Regions from separate parts of the Nocardia sp. NPDC058658 genome, predicted to be linked through region 2. Evidence: riboswitches for the same ligand, from Rfam matches in the RefSeq annotation. Region 2 holds a riboswitch; the other holds the start of a gene.
The links. A riboswitch is a leader RNA that binds a small molecule or an ion and turns the genes downstream of it on or off. The one in region 2 is predicted to bind S-adenosylmethionine.
Positions count from the first base shown of each region.

Region 1: it holds a riboswitch for S-adenosylmethionine, as region 2 does, so the genes downstream of both, ACFWUP_RS18755 (amino acid ABC transporter permease) here and ACFWUP_RS27265 (AfsA-related hotdog domain-containing protein) in region 2, are expected to answer to the same signal.

Region 1 covers NZ_JBHXRR010000012.1:76,724-81,954, forward strand. The annotation lists gene ACFWUP_RS18740 (LLM class flavin-dependent oxidoreductase) at 1-1, opposite strand, end outside; gene ACFWUP_RS18745 (ABC transporter substrate-binding protein) at 30-989, opposite strand; gene ACFWUP_RS18750 (amino acid ABC transporter ATP-binding protein) at 1,022-1,783, opposite strand; gene ACFWUP_RS18755 (amino acid ABC transporter permease) at 1,780-2,670, opposite strand; SAM riboswitch class I at 2,769-2,861, opposite strand; gene ACFWUP_RS18760 (hypothetical protein) at 3,104-3,817, shown strand; gene ACFWUP_RS18765 (hypothetical protein) at 3,874-4,083, opposite strand; gene ACFWUP_RS18770 (AbrB/MazE/SpoVT family DNA-binding domain-containing protein) at 4,167-4,502, opposite strand; gene ACFWUP_RS18775 (glycosyltransferase) at 4,577-5,231, opposite strand, start outside.
Region 2 covers NZ_JBHXRR010000027.1:838-6,068, reverse strand. The annotation lists gene ACFWUP_RS27275 (hypothetical protein) at 1-139, opposite strand, end outside; gene ACFWUP_RS27270 (HAD family hydrolase) at 133-861, opposite strand; gene ACFWUP_RS27265 (AfsA-related hotdog domain-containing protein) at 858-1,637, opposite strand; SAM riboswitch class IV at 1,651-1,763, opposite strand; gene ACFWUP_RS27260 (SRPBCC family protein) at 1,908-2,360, shown strand; gene ACFWUP_RS27255 (MarR family winged helix-turn-helix transcriptional regulator) at 2,410-2,859, opposite strand; gene ACFWUP_RS27250 (SMP-30/gluconolactonase/LRE family protein) at 2,974-3,906, shown strand; gene ACFWUP_RS27245 (alpha/beta fold hydrolase) at 3,893-4,672, opposite strand; gene ACFWUP_RS27240 (DUF6585 family protein) at 4,919-5,231, shown strand, end outside.

The DNA.
Region 1 (5,231 bases), on a different contig from region 2:
TGCGCGGGCTCCTGACCTGGAGAACGAACTCATGCGGTGGGCTTCTTCGGCAGGCCGGGCGGATTGACGCGCGACTCGGTGACCTTCTCCGAATCCAGGCCCCAGCGGTCGAGGACCTTCTGGTAGTTGCCGTCGGCGATGGCGTCGACCAGGGCCTTGTGCACGGCGGTATTGAGGCCGCTGTTCTTCTTGGTGAGCACCGCGATCTCCCCCTGCAGGGCGTCGCCTGCACCGGAGAAGGTGGCGATGAGCTTGGTTTCGCCGGTGGTCGTGGAGTGATAGACGCCGGTGGGATTGGGGCCGATGTAGCCGTCGAGGCGTTTCGAGGCCAGCGCCAGGTAGTAGTCGGTGATCTGCTGGTAGTAGGCGATGTCGATCGGCGCGAGGCCCTCGGCGACGTTCTGCTCGTTCCACTTCACGAGCAACTGTTCCTGATTGGTGCCCGCGCCGACACCGATGCGCTTGCCCACCAGGCTCTTGCGGTCGGTGAAGACCAGCGAACTGTCCTTCGGCACCTCGAGCGCGACATTGTCCTTGCGGTAGGTCGCGAAGTCGTACTTCTCTTTGCGCTCCTCGGTGACGGTCACGTTCGAGATGAACGCGTCCACCTCACCGGAGTCGACACGCACGAAGTTCTGCGTCCAATCGGCCACCTGCACATCCAGTTTCAGCCCGAGCTTGTCGGCGACCAGGGAGGCGAAGTCGACTTCGGATCCGACGACCGTCTTGTTGTCGGTGGCGTAGAACCGCAGCGGCGGCGCCGACGTACCCGCGCCGGTCACCACGAGGGTGCCGCGATCCCGAATCGCCTGCGGCACTTCGGCGGCGATCGCGTCGACCTTCGCCGCACGCACCCGTCCCTCCTGGGTCGGCGAAAGATCGAAGGTGACCGCGCCCGCCTGCACGGTGTCAGCGGACTCGGGATCGGCGCAGCTCGCGGTCAGCAGGGTGGCCGCGGAAATGATGCCGATCAGTGTGGAGAGCTTCATCAGTGTCGAAACCTGTTCGTGGGAAGGGTTACTCAGCGCACGCGCGACAGGAATGCCTGCGTGCGTGGATGTTCGGGATGGTCGAGGACCGTGGCGGCGTCGCCCTGTTCCACGATCTGTCCCTCGTCGAGGAAGACGACCGTGTCGGCGACCTCACGGGCGAACCCGATTTCGTGGGTGACGATCACCAGGGCGGTGCCGGTGGAGGCGAGATCGCGGATCACGGCAAGGACCTCGCCGACCAGTTCCGGGTCGAGTGCGGAGGTGGGTTCGTCGAACAGGATCAGCTGCGGTTTCAGAGCCAGGGCCCGCGCGATGGCGACACGCTGCTGCTGTCCGCCGGAGAGCCTGCGGGGGTAGGCATCCGCGAAATCGGCGAGTCCCACCCGGTCGAGGAGCTGTTTCGCCTCGGTGACCACCTCAGCGCGCGGACGACCCTGCGACGCGACCGGGGCCAGCACGACATTGTCGAGCACCGTGAGATGCGGGAACAGGTTGAACTGCTGGAACACGAAGCCGATCCGGCTGCGCTGGGCGCGCACCGCGTGGTCGGGCAGCGGACGCAGTGTGTTGCCGCGCTGCCGGTAGCCGATCAGTGTGCCGTCGACGTGCACGGTGCCCGCGTCCTGCGCCTCGAGGTGGTTCAGCACCCGCAGCAAGGTGGACTTGCCCGACCCGGACGGCCCGATCAACGCCACCACCTCGCCGGTGCGCACCGCCAGATCGACACCGCGCAACACCTCGGCTCCGTTGTAGGACTTACGGATTCCCCGTGCCTGTACCGCGGCGGTCATCGGGTGGCTCCTCGGGGTGCGACGGCGATCTCGGTGACCTTGGCGCGAACCCGCTGCCACGGTGTCGGCGGCAACTCACGCTGCGCGCCCTTGGCGTAATGGCGTTCGATGTAGAACTGGACGATCGTCAGCGCGGTGGTGAGCACGATGTACCAGGCGGTGGCCACCATCAGCAGCGGCACCACCCGGCCGTTGCGGCCGAAGATCACCTGCACCTGGTAGAACAGCTCGGCGATCGCCATCACCGACACGATCGAGGTGCCCTTGAACAGGCTGATCACCTCGTTGGCCGCATTCGGCAGGATCGAGCGCATCGCCTGCGGCAACACGATGGTGCGGAACTGCCGCCAGCGCGGAATACCCAGCGCCGCAGCGGCTTCCAACTGCCCGCCGTCGACGGCGAGCAGACCGGCCCGGATCAATTCGGCCGAATACGCTGCCTGATGCAGGGCCAAGCCGATTACCGCCGCGGTGAAACCGCTGATCACGCCGTTGACTTCGAAGTCGAAGAACGCGGGCCCGAACGGAATGCCCACCGACAGCCGGGGGTACAGGTAGGCGATGTTGAACCAGAACAGCAGCTGCACGATCAGCGGGATCGAACGGAACGCCCAGATGTAGGTCCAGGCGATCACCCGCAGCACGGGATTGTTCGACACTCGCCCGATCGCGAGCAGGGTGCCGATCGCGAAACCGAGGACGGTGCCCCACAGCGTCAGCTCGAGGGTGACCTGGAGGGCGGCCAGCACCGACTTCGCGGTGAAGTACTGGGCGAAAGTGCCCCAGTCCCAGCCAGGATTGGTGATCAGGCCGTGAGCGAACTGTGCCACCAGCAGCAGCGCGATCACCGCTACGACCCACCGCCACGGGTGCCAGGATCCGGCGATCCGGGGTAGGTCGCCTGCGGATTCCAGCTCAGCGGGCGCGTCGCCAGGCGGGGCGGTCTCGGCGCCGGAGACAGTGGACGCGGTCAGCACGAAAAACTCCTCCATCGATCCCGGCAGAAGCACCCGCACCCTCGAAGGGCGGGTTGCTGCGACGTCGTAGAGCCGGGTCTCTCGGTCGCTCTGGATGGTTGTGCTCGCCGGCCTCGCGGCCCGAGCTGAATCAGCATGTGACACAGGTGTCGTGGTCGCAACGGTAGAAATCAGCGTGAGCGCAGGGGTTGGAACCGGCCGCCGGGGTGGCCACAATTGCCCCGGTTCGGTTCGCTGTGGGATTGCGACGCGCCGAACGGTCGGTTACTTCACCTCTCCTGATTCACCCATCGCAGGCGGTAGCGTCGGCCTTCTCTGCGTCGATGAGGAGTACGTCGTGAACATGGGGCGTCGTTGCACCACACTGACCGCGCTGACGGCCTGCGCCGCCGCGCTGCTGCTGACCGCGCCATCGGCCGCCGCTGAACCGGCCGCGCCGGTGACGCCCGCCGTCACCAGGGACGCGCCGAGCACCACTCCAGCCGCGGGTCCGGGCGATCTCCTCGGCGCCTACCAGACCGTCGTCGAGACGCTGAAAGCCATGGGTATTCAGCCGTTCCTCTATCCGACGGTCGCCGCGAACTGCACCGGTGACGGCGCGGGCCTCGTCCCGGCGGTCGCGGGTGCGGTGCCGGGTCCGTGGCCGACGAACACGCTGCCCATCCCAGGCCTCGACCTGTCGGCGGTGAAGTCCGGCCAGACGCTGTTCACCTTCCTGCCCTACGGACTCGCCCCCGACACGGCCGCCACGAAGACCTCCGGGATGCAGGTGGCCTGGCTCAACATCAGCACCGGCCGCGGCGGGATGGCTTCGATGGGGCCCATCGCCGACATCGTGCGGGCGATGGTTCCGCCCGAGGTTCCTGTCGAACTGCGGCCGCTGGCTGAAAACGCGATTCGCGACTTTCTCTTCGCCGCTGTTCCCGTCGGTGGCGTGCGTGCGGTGCCTGTGGACACTGGGCGTGGCACTGTGCTGGCTGCCGTCTTCGGAACCACTGACAACGCGGGGCGGTCGTGCTTCTTCTTTCCGACCGTCGGCATCACTGAGGTTCCTTGAAACCTGCCAGGCGCCGTCGCGCGGTTGAGGCACCCTCCGTGGCGACAGTCGTTCGCTTATGGAGCGGTGAAGATGTCGTGTGTGCCTATTCGCCGCCAGATCACAGGGGCCTCACCCGTCGTCACCGAGTCGCCGTAACTGAACGTCGCGCGCCCGTCCGGCGCCCACGTCATCTCCCAGATGTTGTCGTAGCCCTTCATCTTCTTGACGCGCAGTCCAGGGCGGAACCCGGCTCCGGCGCGCAGATCTTCGACCAGGATCGACACCGATCGTAGGTAGGCTACTTGCTGATCGCGAGTCAACTTTTGCCAATCTCGGGTGAAGAGCGTCAACCAGGCATAGGGGGGCATCAGTGCCGCTCGGGCTGGATCTCGGCCAGGTCGATGCCTGCGGAGGCGGCCAGTCCTCGCAAGAACGAGTCACCGTCTTCGAAGACCTCGTGCGGGACGCCCGCGGCCAGTTCCTGGTCAGCTTCTTGCTCTTTGCGCTGCCATTCCGGGGTAAAGAACCATGCCTGATCGACCGGGATCGACCGATAGCCGCGCACCGTGACATCACCAGCCTCGCTGACCGTGAATTCCAGTTCGTCATCCTCGCGAACATGCAGGACGGCACGGATTTCCTGAGGCAGAGTCACTTGATGGCGACTGCCTCGGATGCGTGCACGGACGCTCATCGCGGTCATGCCACAGGGTAGCGCGGTGCAACGGTGCTACAGAAGTCGACGGCCGCCAATTGTGTCGACAAGCTGGTACTCGGTCAGGCGCGGCGGGCGATGGCCTCGTCGGGAGCGACCAGGGGGCGCTGCTTCCAGCGGAGGCGGCCGGTTTGGTGGCGGTGGTGGGAGCGGGTCCACAGGGATAGGTAGTGGGCCACTGCTACCGGGTGGGCCAGGGCTGAGGCTAGGTCGGAAGGTGTTGGGGGGCGGCGGGTTTCGATGGTGCGGGCGGTGAGGCGGCTGGTGACTGCGGCCAGGTAGCCGAGGATTCCCGCGCGGCGGGTTCGGCCGCGGCCGAGTAGGGCGGCCAGTGGGGGGATCCAGTAGGCGAGGGCGGCGAGGATGCCGATGACGGTGCCGGTGTCGCGGCGGCCGCCGTAGGCGGACCAGAGCCAGCGGGTGTAGCCGTCGGTGAGTTCGGCGGGGCCGGTGTACATGCGGGTGCTGGCGGCCGGGCCGGCGGTGACCAGGGCGGTGCGGTGGCCTGCTCGGCGCATCGAGCGGGCCAGGTCGAGATCTTCGGTGGCGCTGGCGGCTACGGCCGCGTGCCCGCCCGCGGCGCGGTAGGCCTCGGCGTCGACGGCGAGGAACTGGCCGCAGGCGACGGCGGTCGAGGGGCGCAGGCTGTGGTTGGCGGGGCCGACGGGCAGGGTCGATGCCCATGACCAGGCGAGCAAGGGCTGGACCAGGCGTTCG
Region 2 (5,231 bases):
GCCGGACTACCGAGCCATCGGGACCGGCCTCGTTCAGGAATCCGACGACGATGAAATCGCCTGCCGCATCCACGATTTCACTGGGCGGGTAGAGCGGCCCCTGGGTGGTGGGGGTCAGGTCGTACAGACGCTTCACCATACGGAAGCCACCTTTCGATCATCGGAGAATTCGTTGCCGGTCGCGTCGCCGAGGCGGTCGCTCAGGTGCCGCCAGGTGCCGCTGCGCGCGGCGGCCACCAGTTTCGGGTCGGTGCCGCGGTAGGCGGGGCGGGCCACCAACCAGAGGAACGGCAGGTCGGTGCCGTGATCGCCGTAACCCCAGGTGTCGTTGGCGCTGATGCCGTGCTCGCGCAGGTACTCCACCACCGCCTCCCCCTTGGCCGCGCCGATCATCGGCTCGCGCACCTCGCCGGTGAGCACGCCGTTCGCGTCGACCAGCGGTTCGGTGGCGATGATGTGGTCGGCGCCTACCGCGGCGGCCACGGGTGCGATCGCCGGTGCGAAAGAACCGGACAGCAGTACCGTGCGAACCCCGGAGTCCCGGTGCTCCCGCAGTGCCTGCACCGCATCGGCATAGAACGCGGCACCCTCGGCCGCGAACTCGTCGAACCAGCGTTGACCGGCCGCCACCAGCGCGGCGTACTCGACACCGCGGTAGGTCCGGTAGTACTCCCGGTTGATCTCCTCGCGCGGCGCACCGGCCTCGGCCCTGGCTTTGAGATCGTCGGTGACACGGGCGTATTCGCTGCCGTCGTCACCGTTCTCGGCGAGCCAGAATCGCAGGAAAGTGAACATCGACTTCACCGTGATCAGGGTTTCGTCCACGTCGAAGAACGCAGCCCTCGGGCGCTGACCGCTCACGCAGGCACCCCCAGATGCGCGGTGACCGCTTTGGCCGCCTTCGCCCGTTCGATCTGGGCGATCCGGTCGTTGGGCAGCGCGGTGAACTCGATACGCGAGCCGGCGACGGTCTTGTCGAACTGGCGCACCTCGGTCTCGATGACGAACTGCAGCTTGCCCGGATCGTCGATCGAGATCGGCGTGAGCTGGGCGTGCAGCGTCGCGGGCAGCGGGAACAGGAACGAAGTGAACCGCAGGTCGACGTTGTTCCACACGATGTAGAAGTGCTCCTGCGGCCTGCGCACCCCGTACTCGAGTTCGAACGCGGCAAGGAACAGCTGCCGCACCGCCTCGATCACCACAATGCCCTGCACGTGCTCACCGGTCTGGTGGTCGAGCAGCAGTTCGTTGTCGCTGTCCAGACGCAGATCCGCTTCGAAGGCGTTCTCCTCGATACGCCGCAGCCCCGCCAACAGCACATTGGAGTGCTGGTACTTGTGCACATGGTGCCTGCGCGCAGGCTCGGCGATCTCGCCGACCACCCGGACTCGCGCCTGCGGTGCGTGCACGGCCGCCACGTGCTCCAGGTAGTCGAGATCGTGACGGGTGATGCCCTGGCCCAGGTGAACGGCCAGTTCCTGATCGACGAACCGACCGCTGCGCAACAGCGCCACCAGCCCCGAGACGGTGTGTACCCGCTCGTCCGCGGTGATCCCGAGGAAACGGTCGGCCACCACGACGAACGCGGTCGCCACCGCTTCCGGGGCGCGAGTGGCGTCGAGTTGGACTACAGACATGGATAGACCTCCAGAAAGACGCTTACAGCAGGTGAGTCCCGCCATCCGGTCGTCACCCGGAGCACCCCGCCGCCGCTGGAGGGTTGCCGCCCAGCAAGCCGGGGCTCGATGCTGGAACTCGTGACCGTGCTCCGAAAGGTAAACGGCCGCAATAATTTTGAAAACCTTTCCGACCAGCATGCGAAAAATCCGCCCACGGGCGGAGGTAGGGCGGAAACCAGGTGCCTATGCTGAGCGTGACAGTCCGTCACGTATATCCCGGAGGCACCGTTGCCGAACACTCTCGAAGCCAGCATCGACATCGCCGCATCGCCGGAGAAGGTCTGGTCGGTCCTGTCCGATCTGAGCCGGATGTCCGAGTTCAGCCCGACGACGGTGAAGATGGTCGCGGTCGGCGGCGTGCGCGAAGGCGCGTTCACCGTCAACGTCAACAAGGTCGGCTGGAAGATCTACCCGACCACCTCGCGGATCGTGCGCTTCGAGCCGAACACGGCGTTCGCTTTCCGGATGAACGAGAACCGCACGACCTGGACCTACGAACTCTCCCCCACCGCTACCGGCACGCGCGTCGTCGAGACCCGCACCGTCGATCCCAAGGGCCTGCCCGGCTGGCTGGTCAAGACGATCAAGGTCGCCATGGGCGGCGAGCAGAAGTTCGAAGCCGATCTGATTGCGGGAATGCAGGAGACGCTGAGCAAGGTGAAGGTCGCCGTAGAGAGCTGACCTGAAGTTCTTCAAAGCCCGCCGGAGACCATCCGGCGGGCTTTTTTCGTCACGCCGGGTTGTCGCGGATCTCGTCGAGCGCCTGCGTGCTGCGGGTGAGCAGCTCCCGCAACACCGCCAGCTCGGCTGCGGTGAATTGCTCGGCGAGGGTGCGCTCCACTGCGATCGCGCGCGCGTCGGCGTCGTTCATCACCGCACGACCCTGCTCGGTGAGGCGGGTTTCCAGCACGTTCTTGTGCCACTCGTGGGGGGTGCGATCGACGAGGCCGCGGTCCTGCAGGTTGGTCAGGACAGTGTTCATCGTCGGCGGGGTGACGCCCGCCAGCCTCGCCAAGGCGGCGGCCGAGATGCCGGGGTTCTCCGCGAGGTACATCAGCGCGCTGTACTGCGGGACGGTCAGGCCTGCCGGTTTCAGCGCGGCCGTCTTCGTCGCGATCAGGGCTTGCTCGGCCCGCTTGAGGTACGAGCCGAGCCTCTCGGCGGCGGGCATGGACGTCATGCGTGCATGATATCCGCCCATCAATTCGTAACCCTGTTGACGATCATAACGACTCTAATCTACGTTACTGCCTACTGATTGATGTTTGCCATTACATCACCGAGAGGCTTCACCATGTTGCGAACCGTCACCCTTGCCGCCGCCTGCCTGACCCTCGCCGCGTGCGGGACCTCGCCCGCCGCGCCCACGCTGAGCACGGCGTACGAATTGCCCGGCAACGCCGTGTACCCCGAGGGCATCGGCCTAGACCCGCGCAACGGGGACACCTACGTCGGGTCGTTCGCCGATGGTTCGGTGTATCGCGCGGGTGCAAACGCCGCGCGCGCGGAGGTCTTCCTGCCCGCGGGTGCCGACGGGAGGAAGACGGCGAACGGGGTGAAAGTCGATTCGAATGGTCGACTGTGGGTGATCGATTCCGGTGTGGGAGTGAGTGTTTACGACACCGGCTCGCGGGCGCTGCTCGCGCGATTCGACGTGCCCGGTGCCGCACCACGATTCGTCAACGATCTGGACTTCGGCGCCGACGGGACGGCGTATTTGACCGACAGCGTTCGCAATGTCGTCTACAAAGCCGCGATCGGCAGTAGTGAATTAACTGTCGCCTACGATTTGACCGCGATGGCCGGCGATCCGAAGGCGTTCGCGCTCAACGGCATTGCGGCCGATCGGGACGGACGGTATCTGATCGTCGTCGCGATGTCAGCGGCCGAGCTGTATCGCATCGATCTCGCCGGTGGCGCGGAGCCCATCCGAAAAGTAGCGCTGAGCGGCGGCGATGCTCGCAACGGTGACGGGTTGGAGCTGCGCGACAACACGCTGTGGATCGTCCACAATCTCGACAACACCATCAGCCGCTGGACGCTCACCGACAACGGCGCAACCGCCACCCGCGCAGGCGAATTCCACGATCCCACACTGAGTATTCCTACGACGCTGGTGCATTCGGGCGATCGGGCGCTTGTCGTGTCGTCGCAATTCGACAAGGGCGGGCCGATGGGTCAGGGCGTGCCTGACACCTTCGTGGTCTCGGCGGTCAGCGGGTTCTAGCGATGAATTCGCTGAGCACGGAGACGAATTCGTCCGGCTGCTCCACCTGCGGTGAGTGGCCCGCGTGTTCCACGAGATGGGTTTGCGCACCGGCGGCGGCGAAACGGACGAGGGTTTCGGTGCTGTCGTAGAGGTGGTCGTGGCGGCCGTGGACGACGAGGACGGGTTGAGCGAGGGCTTCGGCGCGGGTATCGAGGGGTGCCGCGGCGAAGTCGTCGGCTCTGGCGCCGACCGCGTAGGCGAGGCCTGCGGGCAGGGTGGCACGGAAGTCGCGGACCAGGGCTTCGGCCAGGCCCGGTGCCGAGTCGTAGCGGAAGCGGGGCGCGAAGCCCGGGCGGCCGCCGAGGCGGATCACCGGGGCCGGCGTCCAACGCTGGGCCAGGCGAACCGCCCACGGGCGGACAACCCACTTCGCGACGGTCGGGATGCGCGCGGCCCGATAGTCGGGAGCCTGGCCGACGACCACCACGCGCGAAACCCGGCTCGACGTGGCGGCGAGTTCCAGGGCGATCTCGGCGCCGAAGGAGTGGCCGACCACCGTCACATCGGTGAGCTCGAGGTCGGCGAACAGGGCGGTGAGCGGGGCGGTGCGGGCGGCGGCGCCGAAGTCGCCGTCGGCGCCCAACTCCTGCATGTCGACCCGGATCACCCGGAATTCGGTCGTCATCCGCTCGGCGACACCCGCGAACCAGTCGACCGAACCCGGAATGCCGTGGATGCACACGATCACGGGTGCGGTGGGCTCGCCTTCGTCAAGAAACCTCACGTCAACGACCCTAGTCAGTTCGAAGAGTTGCCGCCCATACCGTACGACCAAGGCGCTGCGGCGGGATTCTTCGTCGCTTTACCATCGGCAGAACCATTCCGCCCGGTCGCGGCCAGGATTTCCGAACTGTACCGGTGGCAATATTCCGCCCGTTCGCATACGCTTCGCCGCGGATGAAAACGCCTCATGGAGGGACGAGTGATCACTCCGAACAGGCCGGAGGACGTAGCCGAAAGGCGGCACGCAGTGCCGTTGACACAGTTGATACACCTGATGGCGGAGTATCAGCATCTCGGCGCGCACCGTGACACCTTTCTCGCTACCCCCGCCGACGACACCTTCGTACGCGGCTGCGGCATCGTCGCGGGCTGCATCGCCACCATCGGCGTCATCGTGGCCGCGGTCGGCGCGTGGCAGGGCGGTATCGCACTGCTGGTGATCGCCGCCGCGCCCGTGCTGCTCGCGCTGCGCCGCGGGGTGATCAACCGGCAGAACCGCGCCGCCCGCATCGACCTGTTCGACCACGGCGTCACCGTGTACCGCTCGGGGCAGCGGGTGG